2 linked regions of the Chroococcidiopsis sp. TS-821 genome follow. The protein of the gene in region 2 interacts with the protein of the main gene of each other region in a pairwise test. Links are inferred from orthologs where the notes say so. Each region holds a gene or a part of one and is shown on either strand. Other genes may lie near its edges.

What was found.
Region 1: the proteins of ruvC (region 2) and ruvA interact in binary tests that used the Escherichia coli proteins (3 or more experiments, as listed by UniProt). The link is inferred for Chroococcidiopsis sp. TS-821 from one-to-one orthologs.

The regions. Positions count from the first base shown.
Region 1 is NZ_MVDI01000008.1:79,996-96,389, reverse strand. Bases 8,243-11,172 are described here. They hold ruvA (Holliday junction branch migration protein RuvA), read right to left. Parts: upstream 10,056-11,172; coding sequence 9,429-10,055; downstream 8,243-9,428. Other genes in these bases: B1A85_RS18135 (sucrose-phosphate phosphatase), read right to left, coding at 10,052-10,804; B1A85_RS25315 (ATP-binding protein), read left to right, coding at 8,243-9,393. Also shown: B1A85_RS18185 (DICT sensory domain-containing protein), read left to right, coding at 1-1,050; B1A85_RS18180 (DUF305 domain-containing protein), read left to right, coding at 1,287-1,964; B1A85_RS18175 (CHASE3 domain-containing protein), read left to right, coding at 2,172-3,587; B1A85_RS18170 (response regulator transcription factor), read left to right, coding at 3,611-4,276; B1A85_RS18165 (hypothetical protein), read right to left, coding at 4,458-4,772; B1A85_RS18160 (response regulator), read left to right, coding at 4,964-5,527; more of B1A85_RS25315, read left to right, coding at 5,572-8,242; B1A85_RS18125 (RNA-guided endonuclease TnpB family protein), read left to right, coding at 11,933-13,201; B1A85_RS18120 (MFS transporter), read left to right, coding at 13,259-14,572; bifunctional phosphoribosyl-AMP cyclohydrolase/phosphoribosyl-ATP diphosphatase HisIE, read right to left, coding at 14,720-15,367; B1A85_RS18110 (ChaB family protein), read right to left, coding at 15,497-15,685; hemL (glutamate-1-semialdehyde 2,1-aminomutase), read left to right, coding at 15,797-16,394. UniProt on the Escherichia coli protein: The RuvA-RuvB-RuvC complex processes Holliday junction (HJ) DNA during genetic recombination and DNA repair.
Region 2 is NZ_MVDI01000001.1:1,567,256-1,583,693, forward strand. Bases 5,858-8,831 are described here. They hold ruvC (crossover junction endodeoxyribonuclease RuvC), read right to left. Parts: upstream 7,632-8,831; coding sequence 7,083-7,631; downstream 5,858-7,082. Other genes in these bases: B1A85_RS07135 (aminotransferase class I/II-fold pyridoxal phosphate-dependent enzyme), read left to right, coding at 5,858-6,910; yvcK (gluconeogenesis factor YvcK family protein), read left to right, coding at 7,892-8,831. In the rest of the region: B1A85_RS07105 (hypothetical protein), read left to right, coding at 1-114; B1A85_RS07110 (B12-binding domain-containing radical SAM protein), read left to right, coding at 361-1,914; B1A85_RS07115 (ATP-binding protein), read right to left, coding at 1,924-3,006; redox-regulated ATPase YchF, read right to left, coding at 3,725-4,816; B1A85_RS07130 (hypothetical protein), read right to left, coding at 4,992-5,189; more of B1A85_RS07135, read left to right, coding at 5,429-5,857; more of yvcK, read left to right, coding at 8,832-9,280; tRNA (adenosine(37)-N6)-threonylcarbamoyltransferase complex ATPase subunit type 1 TsaE, read left to right, coding at 9,984-10,457; B1A85_RS07155 (CRTAC1 family protein), read left to right, coding at 11,356-13,407; B1A85_RS07160 (dihydroorotase), read right to left, coding at 13,439-14,773; lepB (signal peptidase I), read left to right, coding at 15,067-15,645; B1A85_RS07170 (dihydroorotase), read right to left, coding at 15,680-16,438.

The sequences.
Region 1 (16,394 bases), on a different replicon or contig from region 2:
ACGTGGCTTTTAGTCGAAAATCCCTTATTTCAAGCGGCGGTAGCTACCGAAAAAGCGATCGCAGTTACGGATGTCACTAAACTTCCGAGTCTGCAGGCAAATCCAACATTCACAACTTTACTATCGCGTTCGGGAATTCGTTCTTGGTTACTTGTTCCAGTGATTTATCAAGAAACGCTGCTGGGGATGTTGGAAATTCATCACACTGGTGCAGAACCATATATTTGGCAAGAACACGATATTGCTTTAGTTGAAGCGATCGCAACTCAAGTTGGTGTTGCTTTAATTCAAGCACAAGCGTATATTCGCCTCGAAGAACTTAATCATCAATTAGCCGCACTAGAACGCACTCGCAGTAATTTAATTGCGATCGTCGGTCATGAATTGCGTACTCCTTTATCAACAATCCAAATTTGTTTGGAAACTTTAGCTTCAGAGCCAGAACTAACACTAGAAATGCAGCAAGTCATGCTGCAAACGGCTTTGACTGATGCTGAGCGTCTGCGGAAACTCACTCAAGATTTTCTGACACTCTCGCGCTTAGAAAGCGGTCAAGTCCACTGGCAACTAGAACCGATTTCACTCCAGGAATGTCTTAGTTTAGCACTCAATAGTCTCAAGGCTTGGTGGTCGCCGCAACAGTTAGCGCAAATAGAAGTGACCCTACCGCCAGAACTACCACTTGTTTTAGCCGATGGCGAAGGACTAGTTCAAGTTTTAACTAAATTAATTGATAACGCTTTAAAGTTTGCACCAGGCGGGAAAGTCACTGTTAGGGCACGCACGATCAAAAGATTAGCATCCCAGCGTACGTCAATGGTTGAGGTGTGCATTGCGGATACGGGTAGAGGTATTGAACCAAGTCAGTTAGAAGCCATATTTACGCGGTTTTCGCAAGAAGAAGAATATCTCCGACGCATCACTAGCGGAACAGGTTTAGGACTCGCAATTTGTCGTCAAATTATTCAAGGTTTGGGAGGACAAATTTGGGCTGAATCCACGGGTAAAAATCAAGGAAGTCAATTTTATTTTACAGTTCCGGTGAGTTAGTTATAAGCAGAAGGGAGAAGGTAGAGGGAGATAATACGACAGATAAACTTCTCTTTTACTACCACTAGTAATTAGCCACTAACTGCTCATCACTTGCTCCTCTTGATTTTATCTTTACTTCATTTTTACAGAGCAAACTGAGTAGGATGTAGCACACTTACCACTTAACTTGACTCTCTAGTCAACTAGAGACTATAAGATGATGGAAGTGTTTGTTCTGGGGAAAGAATATGAAGATGCTTTTCAAAAAGCGTTTTGCATTAAATATTGTAGCGATCGCCGCAACGGGAGGGTTAATCGCATCCTGTGCAGCTGTGCCACCAACTCCAACACCAAGATCGAACACGCAAGCATCCAATACTCAAAGCACGCAACAAATGCCGCATCATGGAATGAATCATGCAATGACAATGGATTTAGGTGCTGCGGATGAGAACTACGACTTGCGGTTTATTGATGCGATGATTCTACACCATCAAGGCGCAGTAGAAATGGCACAGGAAGCTTTGGAAAAATCGCAACGTCCAGAAATAAAAGAGCTAGCAACAGACATTATTGCAGCACAACAACAGGAAATTGCACAATTGCAGCAATGGCGACAAGCTTGGTATCTACAAGCCAGTAACACCCCAGTCGCCTACGATTCTCAAACAGGTGAAACTGTCCCAATGACACAACAGCAAATGCACAGCATGATGATGCATGGCGATTTAGGAGCTGCCGATGACGAATTTGACCTACGATTTATTAATGCAATGATTCCCCATCACGAAGGTGCAGTGACTATGGCACAAGATGCCTTAGAGAAATCACAGCGCTCTGAAATTAGAAATTTAGCTCAAGAAATTATTAATTCACAAGCGGCAGAAATTAAGCAAATGCAACAGTGGCGACAAGCTTGGTATAACATATAGCTTTTAGATTAACAATAAATATATTCCCGGTTATCGATGGTTGATAGAGAATTTTGAGTCTTGACCATTAATCATTAGCAAACTTTGAAGTTAGTTTTTCTTAGAGTAGGATTGTTGTTAATCAAGTTGTGAGCCGTTTTGCTGCGTCTTCCTGGAATATTAAAATTTAAAACTCGGCTATTAGCACCTTTATACACCAGTGTTTTCGTGCTGGTAATACTAGTATTAGCGCGGGCAGGGTTAGGACTTTGGTTAGACTTTCGCCGTCAAGATGCCTCAAGTTGGGTGAGACATACTTTACAAGTTCAAAGTCAGGCAGAACTGTTGCTAAATGCTGCTTTAGATCAAGAAACCGGGATACGCGGTTACTTACTCACCAACGCAGAATCTTCGCTAGAACCCTACAAATCAGGACAAATTGACTTTAATAAAGCCCTTGCTCTACTTTACAACCTCGTAGCAGATAATCCAGCGCAACTGCATCGCCTGAATGAAATTGTTGTACTCTACAATCGCTGGCAACGAGAATACGCGCAGCTTGTTGTTCTTGGTGCAGCACCTGAATCAAATACTACACTTGCAGGCAAACTGTTATTCGATCCATTGCGATCGCAAGTGATGGCAATGCTGCAACACGAAGAGGAACTTCTTGCCCGACGCAACCAGCAACTGCATCGACTCGATCAAACCTTTCACATTTTCAACATCCTCGCGCCGGTACTAATATTAGTAGGTTTTGGCTGCAACCTTTGGCTGCTCCATCGTCGAGTCGAAGTTCCTTTATCCCAACTGGCATCTGTAGCAAAAACTTGGGAAACTGGGCAGATGGAACCTCGTTTGAATTTTCAAACCGCAGATGAAATTGGTCAATTAGCGCAAATTCTGGATCGGATGGCAAGCGAAATTGACTTGCGCCAAACGCGCAGTGACGAACGCAATCGTCAACTTGACGATCTCATTGCATCGCTTTCGCACGATCTACGCACTCCTTTACTTGCGATGCGCGGTACTTTACGCTCAATGTTGAATGGCGCATTTGGTGAGGTTAGCGATCCTTGGCGTGAGGTACTTGAAGAGTATTATCAAACAAACGAAGACCTCCTCAAGCTTGTCGAAGCACTGTTAGAAGTATCGCGTTACGAAGCAGGTAGTAAAAATTTAATCTACGAACCTCTTGATTGGAATAAGATCTTCACCAAAGCAATTCATCAAGAGCGCATTGCCTCCAACAGCAAAGTTCACTTTGAATGTAAAATTGCGCCGCAATTACCCACTGTGTATGGGGATGAGTTAGAGATTAGGCGAGTTATTCAGAATTTATTGAGTAATGCAGTGCGAGTTAGCAAACCAGATGATCTTGTCTGGTTAGAGGTTACGGCAGCAGAAAATAGCGGTGTAAAAGTCAGTGTCAGCGATCGCGGTTGTGGAATTGCCTTACAAGAGCAAGAATATCTTTTTCATCGCTTTATTCAAGGGCGCGGGCGTCGTGGTGGTGCTGGTTTGGGGCTTTATCTTTGTCGCCAAATTGTGGAAGCACACCACGGCACAATTGGAGTAGATAGTACCCTAGGAAAAGGCAGTACTTTTTGGTTTACCCTACCTACTACTGCTAACCGCGCGTAGAAATTTATTCATTGTTTAGAGTGATGTCTGAGGTGCAAAAACACACTCCCATTAGCATTCTACTTGTTGAAGATCATGCGCTGATGCGTCGGGGAATGCGATCGCAGTTTGCTTTAGAGTCAGATTTTGTTGTTGTAGGTGAAGCGGCTGATGGAATGCAAGCTGTGGAATTAGCAATGCAACTCCAACCTAGTGTGGTTTTGATGGATATTGACTTACCTGTCATGGATGGCATCACAGCAACGCAGCAAATTAAAAGTCATTGTCTGACATCTCACGTGTTAGCTTTGACTGCTTTCGATCAAGATTCTCAAGTTATTGGCATGCTCGCAGCTGGTGCTGATGGTTATTGTCTTAAGAGTATGGAGTGGGAGCAATTAATTACCGTGATTCGGTTAATTCAAAGTGGTGGAACGTATTTGGATGCTCCCGTTGCCCGTAAAGTATTTCAAGTACTCAAACCAACATCCGAATCAAATCCCTCAGTCGTACAATCTGAACTTTTGAGTCAGCGCGAACGCGAAGTTCTCAAACTCATTGCGCAAGGATGTTCTAATCAAGAAATTGCTCAGCAACTTTATTTATCAGTAGGAACCGTAAAATCCTACGTGCGGATGATTTTAAACAAACTGAGTGTTGACGATCGCGTCCAAGCAGCAGCCAAGGCAGTGCGAGACCAACTTATCTAGAAGTAGTATTAATAAGTTAAATATAGAGAAGTTAATGACTTAACAATCTACTCCCGACCAACTTATACCATTCCACTCAAGTGAGAACTATAATTAATTTCTCCTCTGCTTACTCTGCTTCCTCTGCCCCTCTGCTCCCCTGCTCCCTATTTGTCGCAACTTCAAAGTGAAACAGTATTATTTAGAGTGACAATTGTTCTAAACAAGTTAATAATTCCGCTCGATTGCTAACAGCTTGCAACACGGCGGGTGGTTCTTCCCAAAGAATTAAATGTGCGTTTGTTGGTAGCTGTAAATTTTGCGGAATTGGTAAACAAATCACCCAAATTTGAGGTTTAAACAGATCGACCTCCTCTTTGCTAGGCGTTCCGTAATAGGGTAAAACTTCTGCTTGCGATTCCAAACAATAACTACTGACTTCTTGCACAGTTGTAATATTTGTGCCAACAACCATAATCCGCTGCCTTCCACAGCTATTCACAGCTAAGCCAACCATAAGTAGTGAGGATGAAGTAGTGAAGATGGGTTTTTAGTAGTGTGGCACGGAGCGCAGCACAAACACTACTCTTAAGTGGATAGCCAAGTGGATAATATATACCGCGTTTTATTATCCACGAGCAAGTAGTCAAGCTGATTGATATTAGCGACACTAGACAAGACTGTTTAGCGCATCTTGCCTTTTTAATTTTGCACGTATTACGTATCGTCTCAAATTCAGTCATTTCAGGGCGCGTGAATGACAGCAAGCGGTTGCTCAAACGTAACTTCTCGCCTGTACAAGTCTTCATGACGCAACACAACTCAGTGAATGGGTTTGATCGCGTCAACATTCAGAGAAAACTGATTGCAACAGATTTTTCTGTGCCGGCGCGATCGCTTGCTCAGGTGCGCATCTTAGTTGTCGATGATAATCCAGACGATCGCGAACTATTGGCAGTAATGATTGAGCAAGAAGGAGGAGAAGTCATCGCAGCAGCATCCACAAGCGAAGCCCTCGATTACTGTCAAAGGGTTAGTATTGATGTTTTAGTCAGTGATATTTGCATGCCAGGTGAAGATGGCTGTGCTTTAATAAGGAAAGTCAGAGCGCTGCCTTTACCATTACAAAGCCAAGTCCCAGCGATCGCCCTATCTAGTTCGCTTTCAGAAAAATACCGCGAACAAGCCCTGGCATCTGGATTTCAGCGATATTTACTTAAACCAATTGATATTGAAGAATTCATAGCGACGATTGCACAATTAGTAGATTAACACAATTAACTCCAAGTTTTTGTATTTTATTGCTCGCCACAACCGTGAAAGATTCTGTGTCACACTCTGCTAGCGAACTTGATTTCCAAACGCTGTTTGAGTCAGTACCAAGTTGTTATTTAGTACTAGCTCCCGATGCGCAGTTCACAATCGTTGCAGTGAGTAATGCTTACCTGCGCGTCACAAAGACACAACGCGAGCAAATTTTGGGACGCGGTTTGTTTGAAGTGTTTCCAGATAATCCCAACGATCCTACTGCAACTGGCGTACAAAATTTACGGCGGTCTTTAGCAACTGTAGTGCAAAATCGTCAAACGGATGTCATGGCATTTCAGAAGTATGATATTCCCCGCCCTGTATCTGAAGGTAATGGCTTTGAAGAGCGCTACTGGAGTCCTGTTAATTCTCCTGTCTTTGGCAAGAATCAAGAAGTTATTTATATCATCCATCGCGTTGAAGACGTGACGGAGTTTGTGCGACTCAAACAACAGCGTAACGAGCAGTATCAACAAAATCAAGCGCTGCGCGATCGCACCGAACAAATGGAAGCCGAAATTTATCAACGCGCCGCAGAATTAAAACAAGTCAATCACCAATTACGGCTGGCAAATGAAGCCTTAGCCGAGCTAGACCGCGCCAAAACCCTATTTTTCAGTAATATTTCCCATGAGTTGCGTACGCCACTCACATTGATGCTCAATCCGCTAGAAGATCTTCTAGCAGATGCTGAAACTACCTCGCAACAGCGCGAGCAACTTGAAGTCGTACACCGCAACAGTCTGCGTTTACTCAAACTCGTTAACAATTTGCTTGATTTTTCTCGCATCGAAGCTGGGAGAATGCAAGCTGCTTATCAGCCAATTGATTTAGCAAGTTTTACGGCAGAACTTGCGAGTGTTTTTCGCTCGGCAATCGAACGCGCAGGAGTGAATTTCATTGTGGATTGTCCGCCACTTTCTGAACCTGCATACATCGACCGCGAGATGTGGGAGAAGATTGTGTTTAATCTCCTCTCGAATGCCTTCAAGTTTACGTTTGAGGGGGAAATCGTTGTTAAGTTACAAGCAGTAGGCGAACAAGTTAAATTAACGGTGCAAGACACCGGAGTTGGTATTCCTGCTGAGGAGTTACCGCGAATTTTTCAGCGCTTTCATCGCGTGACAAATATGCGATCGCGTACTTATGAAGGTTCTGGTATTGGTTTATCATTAGTTGAGGAACTTGTCAAGCTGCATGGCGGAACAATTAACGTCACAAGCCAAGTCGGTATTGGAACTACATTTACTGTGTCGATTCCCTTAGGTTTTGCGCACCTACCACCAGAACAAATTAGAACCAAAAATCTGTCTTCAACAGCGATCGCGCGAAGTGCCTATGTAGAAGAAGTTTTGGGATGGCTACCGGAGGAAGCACAAAAGAGTGATTCTCAATTATCATCTCCCTCGTCTGCGTATATTCTGCTTGTGGATGATAACGCGGATATGCGGAACTATCTTCAGCGGTTGTTGAGCCAAGCGTATGAAGTTGTCGCGGTTAATGATGGCGTCGCAGCAATGGAAGCGATCGCGCAACGGCTTCCTGACTTGGTACTTTCCGATGTCATGATGCCGAGGATGGATGGTTTAGAGTTACTGCGTCAATTGCGCAGCCATCCTCGTACTGCCAAATTACCGATTATTCTACTTTCTGCGCGTACTGGAGAAGCAAAACTCGAAGGACTCGAAGCCAAAGCTGATGATTATTTGACGAAGCCCTTTTCTACGCATGAACTATTAGCACGGGTACGGGCGACACTCGAATTAGCTCAAGTGCGACAACAAGTCTCCACCGCCTTAGAGCAAAGTGAAAAACGCTACCGGACACTTGCCAATGCGATTCCCCAGTTAGTGTGGATGAGTACCGCTGAAGGGCTGGTAACTTATATCAATCAACGCTGGCAAGAATACACAGGTATCTCCTTAGCTCAAACTATGGAGCTAGACTGGTTAGAACTTGTTCATCCTGAAGACATACCGCGCTTAGTCGAAACGCGCAACCGAGGTATTCGCGCGCGCGAAGCTTATGAAATTGAATATCGGATCAAACGGTTCGATCAAACTTATCGCTGGCATATAACGCGAGTTGTCCCATTCAAAGATGACCAAGGTCAACTTTTATCTTGGTTTGGCACGGCAACCGATATTCACGATATCAAGCAAGTCGAAGCTGCACAACGGTTTTTAGCTGATATAAGTACAATCTTAGCCGCGTCTTTGAAGGAAGAAAATATCTTGACAAAGATTGCAGAATGCGCAGTCCCATTTTTAGGAGACTATTGTTTCTTTGATCTGGTTATAGAGGAGGAGATCCAACGAGTTGCTTGGCAGCACAAAGAGCCTGCAAAACGGCAGTGGTTTGAGTGCATTCAGAATTACGTACCGTCTTTAAATACATATCACCCAGTTGCCGCTGTTTTGTCGAGTGGTAAGTCTTATTTTGTCCCTGTTGTTTCTGACGAGTGGTTACAGGCGATCGCGACAAGTCCGCAACATCTTCAATTTCTCCGCGCTTGTGAGATTCGGTCTTGGATGACTGTGGGTATAGTTGTGCAGCAGCGGCGGTTAGGCACTCTCACGTTTTGTTTAGGCACTGATTCGAGTCGCGATTACACCGAAGCAGATTTGCACCTAGCAGAAGAATTAGCCCATCGCGTCGCCCTAGCCGTAGATCGCGCTCAACTTTTCGCGCAAGCACAAGCAGCAAATCGCGCTAAAGATCAGTTTTTAGCAGTACTGTCGCACGAATTGCGATCGCCTTTGAATCCCATCCTCGGTTGGTCAAAATTACTATTGACGCGCAAGCAGGATGAAGTGACACTGATTCGCGGACTCGAAACGATCGAGCGCAATGTGAAATTACAAGCACAACTCATCGACGATTTGCTCGATATTTCACGCATCCTCCAAGGAAAACTCAGTCTTAATATTGGTTGGGTTGATTTAAAAACGACGATCGCCGCTGCCATTGATACAGTAAGATTTGCGGCTGCTGCTAAATCGATCGAGCTTGAAACAAACTTAGCACCAAAAGTCAGCAAAATTTCTGGTGATGCAACTCGATTGCAACAAGTTGTATGGAATTTGCTTTCCAATGCTATCAAATTTACTCCTGAAGGCGGACAAGTCAGGATCAAATTGGAGCAAATCGATTCTCAAGTCCAAATTCAAGTCACAGATACAGGTAGAGGTATTGCACCAGAGTTTTTACCTTACGTCTTTGACTATTTCCGTCAAGGAGATAGTTCGACAACGCGCCAAGTTGGCGGTTTGGGTTTAGGCTTAGCAATTGTTCGTCACTTGGTCGAACTGCACGGTGGAACAGTGCAAGCAACAAGTCTCGGTATTGGACAAGGAGCGACTTTTACTGTACGGCTGCCAATTTTACGCGGTAGTCAAACTCAATATGTCAACCAGTATAATCTTGCTAGAAGTCCTGTTGCTTCTTTGCCGCTGATTGGTACTAAGGTATTAGTCGTCGATGATGAAATAGATAACCGCGACTTAATTGCCATCATGTTAGAGCAAGCTGGTGCAACTGTCGTTACTGCTGCATCAGCAAGCGAGGCGATGCAAATTATTGCTCGACAAGAATTTGACGTACTGCTATGCGATGTTGGTATGCCAAAGATTGATGGATACACGTTGATGCGTCAGCTGAAAGTATTATTTCCTCACAAGCAGTTCGCCGCAATTGCCCTAACTGCTTACGCGCGTGCGTCCGATCGACAGGAGGCGATCGCCGCAGGTTTTGTCCAGCACCTAGCAAAACCTATCGATCCAACAATATTAATTACTGCAATTACCAACTGCGTCAAGCCTGGCAAATGAATTTGCAACTAGACGAACCCTAATTACTAAAAAATCTACGAGCTTAAATGCGCGATCGCCTGACGAATCCACTCTTCCGCATTCGCATTTTGCTGTAAAATCGCATTATCACTGACCGCAGTAATTGCTTGCGAAACTTCGCTTGCTGTGTATCCGAGTGCGAGTAGTGTCATTTGCACGTCTTCGAGAATTGCTGGTGGTGGACCACTAGAAGTAGCAGCGACAACCCCAGCTGTGGCTCGCCAATCTGCAAGTTTCTTTTTCAACTCTAAGGAGATGCGTTCTGCGGTTCTACCGCCAACGCCTGGTGCTTGAATCAGTAATTGCGTGTTTCCACTGACAATAGCTTGCACTAAGTCGGGTAAATCGAGCGTATCTAATAATGCGATCGCTAGTTGTGCGCCAATTCCAGTTACGCTAATCAACTGGCGAAATAAGTCACGCTGCGCGGCTGAACTAAAACCATAAAGCAACGGCTGTTCTTCGCGGATTTGCAGATGTGCAAACACTTGTACTGTTTCCCCAATTGCTGGTAATTCTTGCGCAAAACGCGCGGGAATTTGTAAATCGTACCCTACCTGATTTACCTCCAAAGTTAGAATAACGCGATTGCTATTACTTTTATCAACACTAGCAACGATACCTTTGAGATAGCTAATCATCCCAAAAACCCAAAGTAATTTAAGCCTTCTAAAATACCACCTGCACACGCAGCTTGCGCGAGATAACGGCGATCGCTAGGGTTACTATAATGCCATTCTAAAAGTTCTGCACTCGCATTTCCCACAATTACCCCACGTTCTTGCCCGCTAGAGAACAACGCAATATCATTGCCAGAGTCGCCACAGACAACAGTTTTTTCGGGTGCAACTTCCCATTGCTGACGCAGAAATTGTACGGCTAGCCCTTTGTCACTGTGGCGCGGCAAAATATCTAAATCTTGACCTGTGCTGTAGATGAGCTTGACATCCAACCCTCGGTTTTGCAATAAAGACTCTAACTGCGGAATAACTTCTCCAGCTGCTTCTTTTGTTAAAAAAAAGCTGACTTTAAACGGACGTTGTTCCGAATCAGGTTGCGCAACTAAATCAGCAAAATGCGCGCTTGTTGCCACAATTAAATCGCGATTCCAACCGCCTTGGGCAATTTTTGCACTCCATCCAGCATCAGCAGTATCGCTACCGTTGAGGTAGATTTCGGTTCCTACCGAACAAATCAAAGCGTCAGGTTCGAGCAGCGATTTCTCGGTTGCCAATAAGCGGTATAGTTCCGGCGATCGCCCCGTAGCATAGACAAGCTTGGTGCCGTATTCCTGGCGATGCTTACTCAGTTTATAATTGAGTGTTGCTAGCGCTTGGTCATCGCCTACAAGCGTGTTGTCTAAGTCGGTTACAAATAAGAATGGTGACACAGCTTCTACTTTCTTTAAAAATAAAGGTACATTGCGATTGGCTTACGACAATAAGCGGGGGTCAGGGTTGAACTTTCCTCAAGGAATATTACTACGAGCTTCTATAACGTCCTTACTCTAAACCTCCAACCAGATCCTACATCTAGAATTTCAAACTTTACAAAGAAAGGCAGAAGCTAGAAGGTTCAAGGTAAAAGGTTGAGAATAAAAATTTTGGTTGTGGATCAAAAGCTCATTGAAGTAGAAAATTTGTATCAAGCACGAGCCAGAAATACAAATTTTTTAAGTATAAGTCTCCTTCTAACTTCTACCTCCTACCCTCATAAACACAGCAACTAGCATTGAATCAATTGAAGTTTGACACAACTTGATTAAAAGTTTGTTTCATGAGGACATTATGAAAGAGTCAGTGATTTCTCAAGAAATTTTGCAACAAAGCTGACAACAAGGAGAAGCAGCTTTAACGATCCGCTTACTCGCGTATAAGTTTGGTCTACGTAACCCAGCAACACAGCAATAAGTAATAAATACAGAACTTACCGACTCCTCAGTTAGAAGAGTGAGTTCAGTGGTTACGACGATTCTCAACCGAAAATAGGCAGTCGTGAATTTGTCCTCTGGGTATTCAGGAAAGTAAAGTTTTAGCCCTCAACCGTGAGAATCCCCGCCTCGTCCGCTTCTGCGGTGGGGTCGGGATAAATCACGGGCAAGAACTTCAGCATCAGTCGGAGAGTCTTGTTGCTGAACGTATTGCTTTAACTGCTCTACGGTAACACCCCCACAAGTAGCAATGAAATAGGCAGAATGCCAAAAGATAGGTTTATCCTTGTAAAATCGCTTCACCTCTTGGGGAAACTCTTTGCGAATATAAATACTGCTCACCGTCTTCAAGTTATTGACAAATTTGGATAACTGCATCTGCGGATAAAAGCCAAACAATAGGTGCAAATGATCTGATTCGCCATTGACTTCAATTAACTCGCATCCCCATTTCTGGCACAAGTCAAAACAAATCTCCTGCAACCGCTGCAACAACATAGGAGCGGTAATCACTTTTCGCCTATACTTGCTCTAGAGTGTGATTTATAGGTCATTTACTTTATAAGCACTGCATGAAATTATCTGCTCATGAGAAAAGCTTACCAATACCAGTTACTACCAACAACCGAACAAAAAACCACGATGGAGCGCTGGCTCGATATGTTGCGCTTACAGTACAACTGGTTATTGGCTGAGCGTTTCCGGTGGTGGGAAGAGAATCGGTGCGACATTAATGCTTGTCCGCTAATTTGTCATCTTCCTGAACTTCGAGATAACCCCGATTACTATTCTCAAAAACGCAGCGTTGTTCCGCTAAAATCTAATAGACCCTGGTACAAAGAGATTTATTCGCAAGTGTTGCAGGACTGCGTAACCAGGGTAAAACTAGCTTTTGACCGATTTGTTAAAGGAGACAGCAAGGGTAATAGAAGCGGACGACCAAGATTTAAAGGAAAGAATCGTTACCGCTCGCTTACTTATCCTCAAATTGATATTTCCGACATTAAGAATAATCGAATTCATCTGTCTAAAATCGGTTGGATAAAACTAGTTCTTCATCGCCCTATCCCCGATGGATTCAAAGCAAAAACAGCTATTGTTACTAAGAAAAGCGACGGTTGGTATGTAACTATTACCCTGGTTGCTGAGAGCGTACCAACTAGTAGTGTTGAGATTATTCCAACTGATGACAACAGCATTGCCCTAGATCTCGGACTAGAGAAATTTGCTGCCCTTGACACTGGAGAGTTTGTCGATATCCCTCAACACTTTCGACACAGTGAAGAAAAACTAGCCAAGTTACAACGAAAAGTTACTGCCAGGAAGAAGGGCAGCAGAGCCAGAAAACTTTTAAACCGCAGAGTTGGTAGACTCCATCAGCGAATCGCAAGGGCAAGAAAACAGTTTCATTTTGAGACTGCCAAGCAGATATTACAAAAAGCCCCTGTGGTTTTTGTCGAAGATTTGGCAGTTAAAAATATGTCCAAACGTTGTAAGCCGAAACAAGATGAACAAAGTAATTATGTAGCAAACGGACAAAGCAGAAAATCCGGACTAAACAAGAGTATAGCTGATGCTGGTTGGGCGCAATTTATTGAGATACTAAGCTTCAAGGCTGAAAGTGCTGGAGGCAAGGTTGTCAAAGTTAATCCCAAAAATACCAGTCAAGTTTGCTCAAATTGCCTCAACATTGTCCCGAAAACTTTGAAAGAACGTTGGCATGATTGCAACCGATGCAATCTGTCAATAGATCGGGATACAAACTCGGCAATTCTTATCAAGAAAGTGGGGCTGGGTGTCTCCCTCACTATAAAACGCTCTAGGGTAAAACCGAGAGAAGCCCACGCCGTCGCGTAGCGCGGCGTTGGGAGTACATCACATATCTTTACTTTTGGAGATGCTCCATAACTGCAAATGAAAGGAGAATTGCTATTGATTGCTCCTTTTATTAATTGCATGAAGTTTTTCCAGCAAAAGTTATCTTCGTGGTTGCCACAACTCGATCCTCAAGTCTGGATTCTCGGTTTTGGTCGTTTTTTATCCGAAGTTGGTACAGGATTTACACTATTCTACGCTCCGATTTTTTTTGTCAATCAGGTAGGCTTTTCGGCAACTGCGGTGGGTTTTGCCTTAGGTAGTGCTTCGATTTCAGGAATTTTTGGGCGAATTTTAGGCGGATCTTTGTCCGATTCTTCAAACTGGGGACGCCGTCGTACTCTACTGCTTTCTGCAGCGGTTGCAGCGATCGCGTCTTTAGTATTAGCCAGCACAATCACTTTTCCCATTTTAATTCTTGGTAACTTGCTTTCCGGACTAGGACAAGGATTGTATTGGCCTGCAACTGAAGCCGTTGTCGCCGATTTAACGACACCTGCAAACCGACGCGAAGCCTACGCACTCACAAGACTTGCTGATAATCTTGGCTTAGGTACCGGAATTATCTTTGGCGGCGCGCTCGTGAGTACGACTGGAGCGTACCGCGCGTTATTTTTGATTGATGCAACTTCATTTATGGTGTTCTTTGTCGTCATTTACTTGGCAATCAAAGAAACTTATCAACCTCTAGCGAATGCGTCTAATTTATCCGCAAAAAGCAATTGGGCTATAGCACTTAGCGATCGCCGTCTTTTGGTTTACGTTCTAGTAAATATTATTTTCACAACTTATACGTCGCAACTCCACAGCACGTTACCGCTGTATTTGCGAAATTTCGTATCTTTTAACTCGACTCAAGGATTCACCGAATCGACTCTCAGTGCTTTATTCGCTTGCCACATGGCAGTTGCCATCTTGTTTCAATTACCCATCGCGCGTGTTTTAAAACGCTTTACGCATCCTCATGCACTCATTGTTTCTGCTTTGATCTGGGCAGTAGCTTTTAGCTGTGTTTGGTTTACTGGTATTACTCCTGTAAGCCAACTATTCTGGGCAATTGTTGCCATGAGTATGTTTGGTTTAGCGATTGTTTCTTATACTCCCTCTGCCGCAGCTTTAGTGACAGAACTCGCGCCCGAATCTCAACGCGGAGTTTACTTTTCAATAAGTTCCCTCTGCTGGGCTATTGGCTATTTCATCGGTCCACCACTAGGCGGCTGGGCCTTAGATCAGTCGCGTGTTTTTGTCTACAGCTATTGGCTTGGTTTAGCTGCCAGTGTTTTTCTCACAATCGCAATTCTGCACTACCTCAACCAACTTGTGTATAGCTCTAAGAAAAAACAATTATTTTAAATGTCTAGCTAGACAGCTCTCAAGATTTCTGATATTATGTTTCTCATAATGGAAATCTATTCTAAAATTTTGGAATTGATTAGATTCCTATTATGATATAAATAAATCATACCACATACCCAAGAAATTTTACTCCACAGTACAGAATCAACGACGACGTTCTTGTAGCTTGCGAAAAACGTCTTTAAGTTCAACGTTGTGATGTGCCAACGCAACAAGCGCGTGATAAAGCAAATCAGCAACTTCAGAGGCAATTGCTTCAGCGTCATTATCTTTACAAGCCATAACCACTTCGGCGGTTTCCTCACCGAGCTTTTTTAAGATTTTGTTATCGCCATTCGCTAACAGCTTACAGGTGTAAGAATCTTCGATAGGATAATCGCGGCGATCGCAAATCACTGCAAAAAGCTGTGACAAAGTATCCGCAGGAGGAGGGACAACCTGCCCGTCAACGCGGTGAAAACAACTGCGCTCGCCGGTGTGACACGCAACATCACCAATTTGTTCGACGCTCACGAGTAAGGCATCGCTATCACAGTCGTAACGCAGCGATCGCACTTTCTGAATATGTCCTGAAGTCGCGCCTTTATGCCATAACTCGGCACGAGAACGACTCCAGAACCAAGTTTCTCCGGTTTCCAGCGTTTTTTGCAACGACTCGCGATTCATCCAAGCCATCATCAAGATTGTGCCATCTAGATAATCTTGAACAATTGCAGGAACTAAGCCTCGGTCGTCGTAGCGAATTTTTTCGACAGGGATAGCTTGACTTAACACTTCTCGATCCACAGACATAAAAATCATTTTGCCAGGCAACACCTACCCGTTCAAGATATCATTTAATGTGTGGGTCAGTTGGGTAATGAGGTTAGATGGTAGTTGGCGATCGCGTTAGCTAAAGTCAGTAGCATAGCTAAGCAAAGATTAAACAAGTACGCTCATAGTTCTTGCCGAGTGCATTCTAACAGCACTTAATGCAACTTTGTGCGCTTGGGTTGTATCGCCATACCAATGAATCGCACAATTGTAGGCAGCGCGGTACACATCCTGAGCAGTCTCAGAAAAACTTGCACGAATTTCTAAAGGTAAATCTTGATTCGTTTTATATAACATAGTTTTATTTTCCGGAGTTCCGGACGGGAATACTTGATACCATAGGACTTTCAAATAATACGTACCACCGTCCAAAGATAGACGTTTAGACATCTCATTAAGGAGAGAATCTTGGTTAGGATCGCGATTAAGACAACCAAATCAGAAGAAATTTTTGCGGCTGCACAACACTTGATGCCTGGGGGTGTCAGCTCTCCAGTACGAGCCTTTAAATCAGTTGGAGGACAGCCAATTGTTTTTGACCGCGTTAAAGGGGCTTACATTTGGGACGTTGATGGCAATCAATATATTGATTATGTGGGCACTTGGGGACCTGCGATTTGCGGTCACGCGCATCCAGAAGTTATTGCAGCGTTACATGAGGCGTTGGAAAAAGGCACGAGTTTTGGTGCGCCCTGCGTGCTAGAAAACGTCCTAGCAGAAATGGTGATTGATGCGGTTCCGAGCATCGAAATGGTAAGATTTGTGAACTCTGGTACGGAAGCTTGTATGGCGGTACTGCGCTTAATGCGGGCTTTTACCGGACGGGACAAAGTAATCAAGTTTGAAGGCTGCTACCACGGTCATGCTGATATGTTTTTAGTCAAGGCTGGCTCTGGAGTGGCTACTTTAGGTTTACCCGATTCCCCAGGTGTACCCAAATCAACTACAAGCAATACTTTGACTGCACCATACAACGACTTAGAAGCTGTTAAAGCTTTGTTTGCCG
Region 2 (16,438 bases):
TCGGCTGATTTTTGGCACGAGATGAGCAATGTGGAAAAAGACTTAAGTAATCGGATGATGGAAAATTTGGCACAATTACGCCAAAATTACTTACGTCTGATGCAGGAGATGTAGAGAAGAGGGCAGAGGAAGCAGAGGTGCAGGGGAAGCAGAGGTGCAGAGGAAGAATAATGTTTTCTCTTTATATTCAAAATTAACCACTAGCCCTTCTCTACACTTCATGAATAAATTTTTATAAATATTGATATTGGTGAATTTTTAGGAATTTTTGACGCCTACAGCAGTAATTTTGAGGTTATTACTCCCTCAAAAGGGAATGCATCACTTCACTCATTCCTTGTAAATTTGGAGTGCGTGCTCATGAAAGCATTACTGCTATGGCCTGTTATGCCTAATTCTTTCTGGTCGTACCAGGAGACACTGAATTTAGCAGGTTTACGTTCAACTAATCCTCCGCTTGGTCTCATTACGATCGCCGCAATGTTGCCAACCGAGTGGGAAATTCGTTTTGTAGACCGCAATGTTCGTTTTGAAACTGAGGATGATTGGGCTTGGTGCGACTTGGTCGTCATATCAGCAATGATTATCCAAAAACAAGACTTTCGCGAACTTATCCAAAAAGGTGTAGCACTCGGTAAAAAAGTTGCTGTAGGTGGACCATACCCGACATCCGTACCAGAGTTTGCTTTAGAGGCAGGAGCGCATTATCTGATTTTAGATGAAGGTGAATGCACGATTCCCATGTTTCTAAAAGCTTTGGCACGCGGCGAAACACGCGGGATATTTCGTTCGCCAGAAAAACCGGATGTGACGCAAACACCAATTGCGCGGTATGACTTACTGGATTTGAATGCCTACTTAGCAATTACAGTTCAGTTTTCTCGTGGTTGTCCTTTTCAGTGCGAATTTTGCGACATTATTAACTTGTATGGACGCAAGCCCCGTACAAAAACTCCAGAACAAATGTTGCAAGAATTTCAAGTTCTTTACGACTTGGGTTGGCGGCGATATGTTTTTGTTGTCGATGATAATTTTATTGGCAACAAACGGAATGCCAAAGTATTTTTAAGGGCATTGATTCCGTGGATGGAAGCACATCATTATCCCTTTATTTTGTTAACCGAAGCCTCACTAAATTTAGCTGAAGATGATGAATTAATTGAACTCATGGTGAAAGCTGGTTTTACGATTGTCTTTATGGGAATAGAAACCCCAGATACAGATAGTTTAGTCGGCATTCACAAATTACAAAATACTCGCCAGGACTTAATTGAATCTTGTCATAAAATTACTCGTGCCGGATTGCAAATTATGTCTGGCTTTATTATGGGGTTTGATAATGAACGTCCTGGTGCAGGCAAGCGAATTCAAGCATTTATTGAAGAGACAGGAATTCCGCAGTGTCAATTTAGTTTATTGCAAGCATTGCAAAACACAGCAATGTGGAATCGCCTGCAAAAAGAAGGACGATTAGTGGATGGGTTAGGGACAATTCATCAAGGCGCAATTATGAATTTTGTGCCAACTCGTCCGGTGGAAGAACTGACGGAGGAGTATATTGATGCATTCTGGCATATTTATGAACCAATGCCATACATGAAACGTACATTTCGTCACTTTCAAATGATGAATGGCTGGCGAGGGAAGACAAAACGCCCAATAACGATGACTGAATTGCGGTTATTTGCTGCGATTTGTTGGCGACAGGGTTTATTACGTTCAACGCGATTTCGTTTTTGGTGGCAATTAGGCGCGATCGCACTGACAAAACCGCGACTGGTATACGACTACCTCATTGCCTTAGGCGCTGGCGAACACTTCTTCCACTACCGCTATCAAGTTCGAGAACAATTGCAAGCGCAACTTGCGACGATCAAACAAGCGAAGCAACGCGAACTTGTATCTGCTACTTGATTGCTGATACTACTCACTTAACCGTTGACGAAGCCATAAAGCAAAAAAGGGAAGCGCCAGGCGATAATTTTGTTCAGAACCGTAGATTAAGCCTTTTTGTTGTAATCCTATCAAAGCACCTTGTAAACTTCCGCCACGCGAAAGCCCGTGTTTTTGAATGTATTCTCGACTTTGCGGTTTACTTGTGGGGTCTAACGCAAGACATTCTAAAAGTTGCACTTGAGTTGCAGGTAAAAGCATGAGTAATGACTCAAAGGTGATTGATAAGTCTTGTAATAACTCTTGAATTGCTTGATGTACTTGTTCATCGCGAATGAGTTTGTCAGTAGGATGCATGACGACAAGGCGACGAATCAGTGTCAATGCATCGCCAATATGTCCCTGAACCGCATCAATGAAAGTGTCGATTGCAGGCGATCGCGAATCGAATGTTAGCCCGTGGGTATGTAAAATTTCTCTCGCCCACACTGCCAATACATCATCTGCTAAAGGCGTAAGTTCGACAACTTCTAACGGGTCTTCGCTGTGCGTAACTTCTGCAATTGTGGCAACGAGTACGTAGCTGACACGCGTCTGCGACTTAATTTCTCGTCTTAGCGTGTTTTCCCATTCGCTATTGCGATCCCATGCGCGGAGGTGCGGAAAACTCTGTAAAATCAGTACAACGCGTTTATCAACGACTTCGGCTAAAAGTTGCGGTAGCTGAATTAATCTTTCAAAAGCTTGCCATAGCTGCTTTGGCGTTACCGCAGGTGCGAGTTTCAAGTGAGTGCTGTTTTCGCTGACGTGGATTGCGAACAAATCTTTGGCTATTGTATTAACCCACGTTTGCAGCAGCGTCGAGTCAAAGTTTTGACTAATTGTTTCTGCGAGTAATTCGATGAATTGCCTTGCTGCGATCGCGCGGATGCAATCTACCTCTAAAGCGATCGCGCCTACTTCTAAAGCCGCCGTTCTTACCAAAGTTCGCCTTCCACACCCTGGTACTCCCGCAATCAAAAGATTTCCATCGCGGGCGAGAACTTCTACAATCTGTTGAAATTGAGCCGAACGTCCAACGATTTCAATTGAAGTAGACACATTTACATTCACGTGCTTGTCTCAATGTTGGATAGAACAAAGCTAAGTGGTGATTTCACCAACTTGAAGGCAACCTATAGTTACCATGAAGAACTATTAGTGTCAATTTTTGCTAAACACTATTTTTTGGTGCTTGATTAGATAGCACTAAATAAATGATTAAGAAATATGACATAGACGCTAGCGCCAAGGCTGCGACAGCAGCAGTCTTTAGTATTCTCGAAACAGAACGCTGCACAAGGATTGGGGAACATGAAGCCAAGCAACGTTTAGCAACGAAGCTATACTTTCAAAAAGTCGAATTCAGCGTATTTTAGCAATTTCACTGTTTAATTGGATTGTCATCCTTGGAGTTTCTGAGTATATTCGGGCAACGACAGGAGACATGAATTTAGCGCGCACTATGGCAATTAGTGCACTCATATGCTGGCAGGATTTTTACCTTTTGAGTTTGAGTCAGTTGACACCAGATTTGATGGCAAAAATCAAGGGTACAGCGGCAGAAGTTGATATTCCTGCGATCGCATTTGGCATTATTGGCGCGATTATTTTGCAAATGGTTTTCTGCTATGTATCAATCATCAATACCATCTTCGCAACCGCGCCTCTTGATTTTCATCATTGGTTATTCTGTCTTGCTGTTGGTTTACCAATGATTCTTTAGTCGATTTTTGTCAATCGTTTCGACCCACCAAACTAAGTTACAGACTGGGGATTACCCATCTAATAACTAAACATTAAATCGAAATAGCATTACATCACCTTCTTGGACGACGTAATCTTTTCCTTCACTTCTCACCAAACCTTTCTCTTTAGCTGCATTCATCGATCCAGTCGCGACTAGGTCTTCGTAAGCAACTGTCTCTGCTCGAATAAATCCGCGTTCAAAATCCGAGTGAATCACGCCAGCGGCTTGCGGTGCAGACATTCCTGCATGAATTGTCCACGCACGAGTTTCTTTAGGTCCTGACGTAAAATAGGTACGCAATCCTAAAAGTTTGTATGTAGCACGGATTAACGATTTTAGCCCGCCCTCTGCAACACCTAAAGATGCAAGAAACTCAGCTTTATCTTCTTCGGGTAATTCTACTAACTCGGCTTCAACTTGCGCAGAAACAATTACAACTTGAGCATTTTCTTGCGAAGCAATTTGCCGCACTTGTTCGACATATTCGTTACCCGTTGCTAAGTCTTCTTCAGAGACATTTGCTGCATAAATAATTGGTTTACCACTCAATAATCCTAATCCTTTAATTGTTGCTGCTTCTTCTTCGGTTAAACTGACTTGTCTTACTGATTTGCCTTCGTTTAATGCAGCACTTAATTTTTCTAGAACGCTGACTTCAAACTGGGCGTCTTTACTCGTACGAGCTTGCTTTTTCGTACGTTCGATACGTCGTTCAATTTGAGCTAAATCAGCCAATGCCAATTCTAAATTAATAATTTCAATATCTCGTTTAGGATCGACCGAACCCGCGACATGAATAATATCGTCGTTTTCAAAACAACGCACGACATGAACGATCGCATCAACTTCGCGAATATGTGAAAGAAACTGATTGCCCAAACCTTCGCCTTGGCTTGCACCTTTGACTAAACCTGCAATATCAACAAATTCAACTCGCGCCGGTACAATTTGCGCCGAAGCTGAGATTTTTCCTAGAACTTGTAATCGTTCGTCTGGAACTGCAACAACACCTACATTCGGTTCAATCGTACAAAACGGGAAATTAGCAGCTTCCGCTTTGGCATTGGCAACCAAAGCATTAAACAAAGTTGATTTTCCAACGTTGGGTAGCCCTACGATTCCGGCTCTGAGCATATATTCTTGCAGGTGAACGGTCAGCTTAACTAGTTTAACGAAGTTTGGTTAGGTTGAGTTTAGGCATTTTGAACTATAGTCATCCTATCAAAACTATGATACTAGCATCCAAGTTAAGCGTACTTTCTGCAAAGCTCAAGCCTTGATTCAGTTAGTACCAAATCTAAAAGGGTACCTATACTGGTTCAGGAATTGGTTGGGGAATTGGTGCTGGTACTGGCTGAGGAATTGGTGCTGGTACTGGCTGCGGCGCAGGTTCTGGGGTCGGTTGTGGTGCAGGTGTAGGTGGTGTGGGGTCTGGTAAAGGATTGGGAACTGGTGCGGGAATTTCTGGTTGCGGTAAAGGGTTAGGATTGGGATTAATCATTGCCATTCCATCGACGTGACTCTACCACCCTAGACAACAACTGTTATTCAATACATCTATCTAGATATTTAGACTCAGTGCGATCGCCCAATATTGTTTTACTTCAGAGTCACTACAACTAGGTTAGTAGAGGAGAGTTGTGCTTTGTGGTAACTATACTGATTGCGATCGGCTATTTGCGTCGAGTAATTTAGTTGAATTCTTCCACTAGAAGGATTTTTATTTTAAAGTTAATTACTTATTTTATGCATTTTTCTGAGCAATACCAAATAAACTTACCAATATTAGATGCTTTACGTGAATGTGCTAACGACAACCATGCAGCTTTCTACACGCCAGGACACAAACGAGGGCAAGGAATTTCCTCTTCCTTAGCGCGTAATTTCAATTCAAATATTTTTAAGTTTGACCTACCAGAACTTCCTGAATTAGATAATTTGTTTGCTCCTCAAGGTGTGATTCAAGAAGCCCAAGAATTAGCAGCAGATGCTTTCGGTGCGGAACAAACTTGGTTTTTAGTTAACGGTTCTACGTGTGGAGTTGAAGCCGCAATTTTAGCAACTTGCAATGCTGGAGATAAAATTATTCTGCCGCGTAATGTACATTCGTCCGCCATCGCTGGCTTAATTCTTTCTGGTGCGATTCCTGTTTTCATTAATCCTGAGTATGACTCAGAACTAGATATTGCACATAGTATTACTTTAGAAAGTGTAGCAACCGCACTCCAACAGCATCCTGACGCGAAAGCCGTGATGATCCTTTACCCAACGTACTACGGTGCGTGTGGTGATATAGGTGCGATCGCTTCTCTCGCGCACAAACACAACATCCCCTTACTCGTAGACGAAGCGCACGGCGCACACTTTGCTTTTCATCCTGACTTACCTATCTCTGCGTTGGCAGCTGGTGCCGATTTAACTGTGCAATCAACGCATAAGGTTCTCGGAGCAATGACTCAAGCATCGATGCTCCACGTCCAAGGTAATAGGATAGACCGCGATCGCCTCTCTAAAGCTTTACAACTTGTGCAATCTACAAGTCCTAGTTATTTACTCTTAGCTTCCCTCGATGCCGCACGCCAACAAATGGCACTGCATGGAAAATCTTTAATGTCACGCACTTTACAACTTGCCGCAGAAGCACGCACCCACCTTCATCAAATTCCTGGATTATCAGTTTTGGAATGCCAATCTACTCCAGGTTTTTGCCGTTTAGACCCGACGCGACTCACGGTTACAGTTTCAGGGTTGGGTTTAACAGGCTTTGAGGCGGATGAAATCTTACACGAACAACTCAGTGTGACAGCAGAATTACCCTCATTGCAACACCTAACTTTTATTATTTCCTTTGGCAACGCGCAAGAAGATATTGAAAAGTTAGTATCAGCTTTCAATTTGGTATCTCAAAGATATCAAAAAGAACACTTGACTTATAAAAAGCCTATGTGGGAAGATTTTGTTTATAAGATGGGATATACCGTGCAAATTTCACCGCGACAAGCATATTTTGCAGAAACCGAAAGTGTACCGATATCCCAAGCAAGCGATCGCATTTGTGCAGAATTAGTTTGTCCTTACCCCCCAGGAATTCCTGTCTTAATGCCAGGAGAAATCATCAACAGGCAAGCACTAGATTACCTCCAGCAAATCCTAGTAACGGGAGGTTTTATTAGTGGTTGTGCCGATCCAAGCCTAAGCACTTTAAAAGTAGTGAGACAGAAGAGCTAGAAGTGTGAGATCTGAGGATTTACGTTGAACTCTTTTAAGAGTAAACTCAATCATCCTCACCAATCGATCGCCTGGGCAATTGAGAAAGCAATTTACGACCTAGACGCGATCGCAAAGTTAGGTAGTGAGTAGAAGATGCACAGAGACATTAGTGCAGCGATATAGGGGAGCTTTAGGAGAATATTCTACTATTGCAATACCATGCTGTTAGGGCAACTGCCAGCGCATCTGCAGCATCATCAGGACGCGGAATATAATCTAAATCTAGTTGTTGTGCGACAGCTTGTTGAACTTCATACTTTTTGGCGTTACCCCAACCTGTAAGTGCTTGTTTGACTTGGGCTGGCGTAAACTCGACAAATGGAATATCGTGCTGTGCCAACACCAGCATAATTACGCCACGCGCCTGAGCTACAGAAATCGTATTGCCCATCTTATAGAAAAAGAGCTTTTCAATTGCAACTAGGTTAGGTTGCGACTGTTCGAGCAAGACATTTAAGTCTTCGTAAATCGTGCACAGTCTTTTCCCCATCTCGATATCGGCTGAAGTTTGAATCACACCAAAATCAAGTAATGTTAATTCTGGTTTGGTAATAACTTCTGCGTTAGCAGCTTGGGAAGCGATCGCCCCAGCAGAATTGAAATCCCGCTGCGTTGCCCTAATTGTACCGAATCCCAAAATCGCTAGACCAGGATCGATTCCCAAAATTCGCTTTTCCATATTGATTTCTCAATCGCCAAGTTGTCACTAACACCTCGTACCCAACTTGTGTAAAAGTAGATGCAACTTTGATCGTAAAGTTCTAGTCAAATACGTTGAATTTCAGCGATATTACATGAAAATACATAAAATTATGCAATCTCCAATCGGAATTAAGGCTATAAATTCACTTAGTCAAGCTACTAGACACAGTTAGATCACCTACTAAAGTAACAAGGGTTTGGTATACATTTTGGTATCTCCCTGCTAAAAAGTTGCATATGCGATTTGCTCCTTTTAAAAAATCCTTACGAAGTATCAAGCAGGAATCGCTCCATCGCGCTCCCCATCGAGTTGGACAGTGGTTCAAATGGTTAGCTCCTGGGATATTTGTCAAACGCTGGTTACTGTTAAGCGCTGGCGGAGTGGTGTTAGTTGGCTTAGGTTTGGCAATCTGGGTCAAATTAACGCCAATTTTTCATGCATTGCAATTAATCCAGGACATTGTCGGCACGATCGCGAATTTTGTTCCTAATTATATTAGCGGTCCTTTGGTATTGCTTCTGGGCGCATTGTTGATCTTCTGGGGACAAACCCGCACCGTCGGCTCAATTACTGAGGTATTACGACCAGAAGGTGGCGATGAAGAACTGATCGATGTACTCTTAACACACCGCCGCTTGCATCGCGGACCTAAAATTGTCGCCATTGGCGGTGGGACAGGTTTATCAACGTTGCTGCGCGGACTCAAGGCGTATAGCGCGAACATCACTGCCATTGTCACTGTAGCAGACGATGGCGGGTCTTCAGGACGGCTGCGGCGCGAAATAGGGGTTCTTCCCCCAGGCGATATTCGCAACTGTTTAGCCGCCCTCGCCTCCGAGGAAAAATTATTGACTGAGCTTTTTCAGTACCGCTTCCGAGCTGGTGATGGTTTAGTTGGGCATAGTTTTGGGAATTTATTCCTCACCGCAATGAGTGAAATTACTGGTGATTTAGAACGGGCGATCGCCGCAAGTTCGCAAGTTCTCGCAATTCGCGGACAAGTTTTTCCCGCAACGCTCAGTGATGTGCGCTTGTGGGCAGAATTAGCTGATGGTCGTCGTATTGAAGGTGAATCTAATATTACCAAAGCAGGCGGCTGTATCCTCAAAATCGGCTGTACTCCCGCCGAACCTCCCGCACTACCCAAAGCACTACAAGCGATTCATGAAGCTGACTACATTATCATTGGTCCTGGAAGTCTCTATACAAGCGTTATTCCGAATTTACTAGTACCAGAAATTGCCAACGCGATCGCCGCCCGCTGTAAAGGAGGTAAAACCCCGCCAATTCCTTGTATCTACGTTTGTAACGTCATGACACAACCAGGTGAAACCCAAGGTTATACTGTCTCGGATCATATTCGCGCGATCGACGCTGCGTGCGGACAAAAATTATTTAGTGCTGTCCTGGTTCATCGACGAACTCCCTCAGAAAAAAGCCTGAGGCGCTATGCACAAGAAAATTCGCATCCTGTATTTCTAGATCGCGAAGTTGTTGCTCGCTTAGGACGACGGATTATTTTAGCCAACGTGATCGATGAAGATGAAGAAACTGGACTAGTGCGGCATAATCCTCGGGCATTAGCACAAGTGCTCTTACGCTGGTATGGTCGCGCTCGCACATAAGTAAGATTATTTTCTAGGATGTCTTGGACAAACTAATACAGTCGCGCTTCTTGCCAAAGTAAGTGTAATTTTATTCTTTTAAAAATTTCTACAATTACTTTGCATGTATCTATGCAGTTCAAATTGCTGGTAATCTCAGTATAATATGACATGCGCTGAATAAAAAATCCATTTTATATTTCTCAAATTGTAATAGCGATTTTTGATTTGTTTGATGAAAAATTATTATTTTTGTTCTAGCTTCCTAGTCATAGAAAATTTTATAACGAAAACTTCGTACGCACAATGGCTCGGCTACTACGCTCCTTCATAGTTAGTAAGAAATTAGAGGATAGCTGCAGCTTAATATTTCTAAGTTATTCATCGCAATTTACTTTTAAGAATGCCATTCAACTTTTGCAAACGTTGAGAATTATAGTTCATTTAAAGTGAGCGATTGTTAAAAATTATAACTTAAAAATTACTTTTCTATTTAACAGATTTAAGTACACTTACTAAAGACGAATTAATTATTTTTAAAAGGTTTGCCCTCTCAATTTCATAAAAATCATATTAAATCAGTTACACTATATTCAGTAATATTTAAAATGAGTTTTTTACAGTTAACTCAAAGAATAATAGCTTTATTTTAGGAAGTTAACTTGCAGAGGCAGATCAATAAATTATGATTTCAAACTGTTAGCTCAAGACTCAGATTTAGATTATGAATAAAAGACAAATTCGTACTTTGCTTGTAGATCCACAAGCAACGCTGCGCTTAGGTAAATTTTTAGGGCAAACTTTGAATGCAGGTAGTGTGTTGTTATTACAAGGGGATTTAGGAAGTGGTAAAACTACATTAGTTCAAGGAATTGGTAGCGGGCTAGGAATTAAGGAGCAAATTGTTAGCCCTACATTTACTTTAATCAATGAGTATAGAGAAGGGCGCTTGCCACTTTATCACTTAGATCTATATCGTTTAGAACCAGAGTCAGTTGCTGCATTATACCCAGAAGCTTACTGGGAAGGTATCGATGTAGAGTTAGGTATTACAGCAATTGAATGGGCAGAACGCTTGCCATATCTACCATCGAGTTATATTAATATCCGCTTTAGCCACCATAACACTCATGGTCGTCAAGTAGACGTATCTGCGGTAGGCATTCAACTCGATTTTTTAGAAAATTTCACAACCTGAAGCAATGTTTTCCTTGCGTTTGCGATCGATAATTCTGTACTAAATATTAGTTATTTCTGTCTTTTGATAGATACAAATAATTTACTTTCAATGTAAAGAAAGCTGCTCAATCTATCTATAATAAAGTTTTTGTAAAGTTATATTTAGGTTGTTGCTCTTACCTTTGAAAGTAGTTTAAAAGGAATATATAGGTAGAATTTATATTTCTATCTCTTATACATACTTTTACAAGTTAACCAAGGGATTTTGACTGATATATTATTAGTCTGAAATACCTAGGCTTTATGACCTTGTATATCGCTCATTAAACAGTGATTAGCGATGAAGTTCACGCATAGCACTTATACTCTTATACCTTCACTCAGGGTACAGATTTCCTTGTTTTATTGAATAAAACTAAGGCAAAATTACTGAACTGAGCGTAACTTTACTGTATTAACTTACCAGCCTATCTAAATTAACATAATGGAAAGGAGATGTTACTACTAATCTATCTAGCTAGTTAGATCTGCATCAGACCCAATTTTAGTCATACTTCTATCAATATATTTTCCATTTCACGCTTTTTAAAGTTATAAAAAAGCGCAAATTCTAACTTACTTCTTTTGAGGTAAATCTATATGGTGTAGCTATACATCTGTCTATTTTACCTCTGATTTTAGATTTTGCTCTCTTTAGCTACTAACAACCTAACAATTCTTCACCCTTGCCAACAGCTTTTAACTTCGCTATCTATAACCTGCTGTTCATTCTATAGCAACGATGCATATGGTCATCTAGTTTGATAGATGATCCCCAAACCGAACTCTTGCTCAGAGAAATCATTCTCTGCACCAAGTACTCTCTCATTTCTATCACCACATAGAGCTGCTGTCAAGTTCAGCAGAAGGGGGTGCATGTGCGACTTCATAAACGGCTAAAAATACTATTATGTTTTGGCATAGCGACACTCGTTTTTAGTTTTACGACTAAAGTTAGTTTAAGTTTTACTAGTCAAGCTTCCACAATTAAGTTCCAAGAAGCCACCGCAAATGCTGGAATAGTGTCATCCCAAGACGAAACTCATGGTGTTGCTTGGTTAGATTACAACAGCGACGGTAAGCCCGATCTATGGATTACACCGCACGGCTACAGAAGCTCAGATCGTCCCAAAGGAGCAAAATTTCCTCGTCTTTATCTCAACATGGGTGGCGGTAAATTTAAAGATATTATTTCGCAAGTTTGGCCCAAAAGCGGTGTAACAGGCGATTCTCACGGTTCAGCCTGGGGTGATTTTGATAATGACGGCGATCCTGACTTATTTGTCGTCACAGGAGCGCAAGCTGGCTACGGTCAAGAAAACAATTTTTTCCTTGTCAATCATCAAGGAAAGCTACAGGAGCAAGCAACTAAGTGGGGTTTAAATTTCCCATTAGGAAGAGGTCGAGCCCCGCTATGGCTAGACTGGAACAAAGATGGACTTTTGGATGTTCTTCAGTTAAATGACATCCGACCTGACGGAAAAGCTCCTAGTACCTTGTTTAGAAGAATGACAAATGCTTTTCAAAATGCCAATGCACAAGTTGGCTTGCAAACAAACCAAGCCTCTGACTTTGCCCAACTTGCAGATGTGTCTGGCGATGGTAAGCAGGATATCGTCATTCAAAGTCCATCTAGATACCCGCAGAAGATCTACGATTCAACAACAATTCCTTTTCGAGATATAACTGGGAGATTACCTGCTCATCAGTTTGTTTCCGACGCTGTCATTGCTGACTTTAATAATGACACCTATCTAGATGTGTTTCTGCCCAGAAATCGTCTCATTCGCGTTCCTAGCGTACATCAAATAAATGCAAAGTTAGCCTTAGCAAAGTTACTAGCCTTCCAACGGGAGGTGGGAGTCAGTTTTAAGACAAGTGGGAATGTCAGCTTTGATTTCCGTACCACACCTGTTACAGAGATTGTCACAGAGATAGGTAGACCAGAAATCTTTATTGGTTCCCAAGGCAGACAACCAGGGAAGTTGGGATTTTCGTTATCGCCGCAAGATCCAACAGTGAGGGGAATTAAACCACACAAGGCTGGAGTTGATACTGGGTTATACATTGGTTATGAGCCAGCTACCCAAACTTGGACAGTACGACTTTCTTCTCCCAAATATAAATTAGTTCATTTAGTGATTGAAACACCTCAACCAATGTCTCACTTAACTCGCATTGGTTTTGGACCACTCGATCTCTCTCAATTTGACTTACCAGATGTTTTGCTTTTCTATGACCCTAAAACTAAACAGTATGTTAATCGCACGCAAGGCTCTGGAATTGGTAACCCACTCTTAGCACACTCGGTAGTTGCTGGAGATTTTGATAATGACATGGATGTCGATCTATATGTATTGCGGGGTTATGAATCTTACAGCTTACCAAGTGTTCTATATGAAAATTTAGGTAATGGAACCTTTAGAGTTGTTCCTAATGCCGGTGGTGCTGCAGGACGTCATCCAGGCTTTCATGTTGTGACTCAGATGACAAGAACGATGTTTGGTTCGTGTGTTGCAGTCGCAGATTATAACGTTGATGGTTTTTTAGATTTATTCATGGGTAGTACTGTATTAAGAGCTACACAAAAAACTTACACGGGAACTCCACATCAACTTTTCCGTAACCTTGGCAATAAAAACCATTGGCTGGAAATTGACTTGCAAGGAATCGCATCTAACCGAGACGGTATTGGTACTAGGGTGCTACTCACAGCGGGCGGTGTTACTCAAGTGCGAGAACAGGGAGGAGGAATGCACCTGTATGGTCAAAATCATCAACGTCTTCATTTTGGGTTGAAAAACAATACGCTCATTGACCGAATTGAAGTTTACTGGCCATCAGGAGTTGTTCAAAAAATGTATAATCTCCCTGTCGATCGCGTGATGAAGATTGTCGAGGGCAACGGCATGTTGCGACGCGGTGGATAATTTTAATCGAGAGTAAAACTTCAATAGTTAACTAGAGGTGAGCATCAAAACGTAATGCCTCACCTCTAACGTTTGTATCAAGTTTGCCTTTGTTGTAGACAATTTGACCGCCAACAATTGTCGTCACAGGCCAACCGGTGAGATTCCAACCTTCGAAAGGACTCCAACCGCACTTAGTTTGTAACTCTTCGCGCAAAACAGGGCGGTAAGTGTTGAGATCGACTAAGACAAGATCTGCGTCATAACCAACCGCGATCGCACCTTTATTCGGAATTCGATAAGCCTTAGCAACTGCGGTAGACATCCAGTGCGAAACTTGGGCAACTGTACAGCGTCCTTGCATTGCTTGTGTCAGCATCAATGCTAAAGACGTTTCTACTCCAGGCATTCCTGATGGTGTATTCGGGTACTCTTGTGCTTTTTCTTCTAAGGTATGCGGCGCGTGATCGGTAGCGATAAAGTCAATCACGCCATCGAGTAAAGCTTGCCATAGCACTTCATTATCATGCGGCGATCGCAGGGGGGGATTCATTTGCGCTAAAGTGCCAATTTTGGCATAAGCATCCGTATTTAATAGTAAGTGCTGTGGAGTCACTTCCGCCGTTACCCAGGTGGGTTTGTCTCGACGTAACAGTTCGGCTTCTTCTCCAGTTGACATGTGCAGAATATGTAAGCGTCGCTGATATTTTTTAGAAAGTTTTAACGCGAGCTTCGTGGCATTTAAAGCCGCTGTTGTATCCTGAATTTGCGAGTGAATTGCGGGATCTTTAATTCCGGCAAACTCTTGTCTTCTTTGATTAATTCGGGCTTGATCTTCCGCATGAACGGCAATTAAGCGATCGCCTTGCGCAAAAATTTGCTCTAGTGCCGCTTCTTTATCGACGAGTAATTGACCGTGCATCGAACCCATGAAAATTTTAATTCCTGGCGTAGGATTTACTGCGAGTAAATCAGGCGTATTGTCTCCCGTAGCTCCGATGAAAAAACCGTAGTTGACTAAACACTTTTGCTTAGCGCGTTCGAGTTTATCGTCTAAAGCCTGCTGATTCGTCGTCAGCGGACGAGTGTTCGGCATTTCTAGAAACGAAGTGACACCACCTCTGGCACAAGCACAGCTAGCAGTAAACAAATCTTCTTTGTGTTCTAACCCTGGTTCGCGAAAGTGAACTTGAGGATCGATCGCACCAGGCAACAAAGTTAAACCAGATGCGTCTATCTCTATATAGTCTGCGGCATTCGCTGGAAGTGCGATCTCTGGTGCGACTTGCGCAATTTGGCGATCGCGGACAAGCACATCTCCGATTAAAAAGTCACCATTCGGTAACAGAATTTGGGCATGGCGAATCAAAAGATCTGTAGATGGCATGACAGTTAATGTTGAGTGTAACAGGTGACGATACTTTGAAAATAGCAAGACTGATAAACAGTGGCAGCATAAAAGCACGTTACTCTACTGGGAAAGCAAGCGGCAAGTGCAAACTGCATTGCGATCGCGTCTTCATATCCACGTTCTCAAACTGCAATGAAACTTTTTAGGATACCAGTGTTACATTAGTGTTACATTAATGTAAGCTTTTTCTAGCTAGAATTAATAAATCAAAGTATTTTCGCTCGTTAAATTAGTTATTAGCGTCTTTCGGTTGTTTTAAACAAAGCTCTATGTCTCGTGTGCCAGGTCAAGTTTCAAATCAAAAATCGCGACAAGACACTGAAGGTTCTTGGATCGGCGAACTAGGAAGAACAATTATATTAAGTATCGTTCTGGCGTTGGGAATTCGGACTTTTGTTGCCGAAGCGCGTTGGATACCTTCTGAATCCATGCTGCCAACGCTGCAAAAGTATGACAAGTTGATTGTCGATAAGTTGAGTTATCGTTTCACGGACCCGCAGCGAGGCGATATTGTCGTATTTTCTCCTACTGAAGGAATCATCCAGGAAAACCCAAATCTTAAAGATGCCTTTATCAAAAGAATTATTGGCATGCCTGGCGATAAGGTAGAAGTTAGGGGTGGACGCGTTTATATTGACGACCAGCCGTTGCGTGAGAACTACATCGAAGCCCCGCCGCAGTACGTGTATGGACCTGTCATTGTGCCAGAAGACTCATATCTAGTCTTAGGTGATAACCGTAATAATAGCTACGATAGCCATTATTGGGGCTTTGTCCCGCGCGACAAAATCATCGGACGTGCCATAGTTCGCTTTTGGCCTCCGCATCGCATGGGGGAATTGAACTAAAGAAAAGCTTTCTCATATAGAGAGACGTCGATTTTCAGGTCTCGTACCAAGTTTGCACAATGCGTCCTCGTAGCGTTTGTCCTAACCATGGTGTATTGCTTGACAAAGATTTTAAAGTATGCATGTGTACTTGCCATGTTTCGTGCGGGTCGAAAAGAACCATTTCTACCGAACTATGAGGCGAAATCGTACTCGGACTTTGTTTTAAACACTGCGATGGGTAAGTGCTGAGACTGCGCCATAATTCGATAGCTGACCATTCACCTGTTTCTACAAGGTTGTGCCATAGTAAAGGTAAGGCTAACTCTAAGCCGATCGCCCCCGCAGGAGCTTCAGCGAAAGCAACAGTTTTTTCTTCGTAGGTGTAAGGAGTGTGGTCAACAGCGATCGCATCGATAATTCCCAAACGAACTCCTTGACGCAGTGCCTGAACATCGTTGGTATTGCCTAAAGGTGGCTCTAATCGCAGTGAGGGACTGTAACTTTTCAGCGCTTGCGTATCGAGGAGCAAGTGCATCCAAGTCGTGCTCGCCGTCACAGGTAAACCTTGGGCTTTTGCCGCTTGAATTAATTCAACACCGCGCGCTGTCGAAATTCGCATGATATGTACCGGAGTGCCAATCGCGGCGACAACTTCTAAAATTGCAGCTAGTGCAGCTGTTTCTGCGATCGCGGGATTTCCTGGCAAGCCTAAGCAAATAGATTGCGTGCCTTCGCGCATCACTCCATTGCCCGCCAACTGCGCGTCTGACGCCCACAGCGCCACTGGCTTATTGATGGGTTTAATGTATTC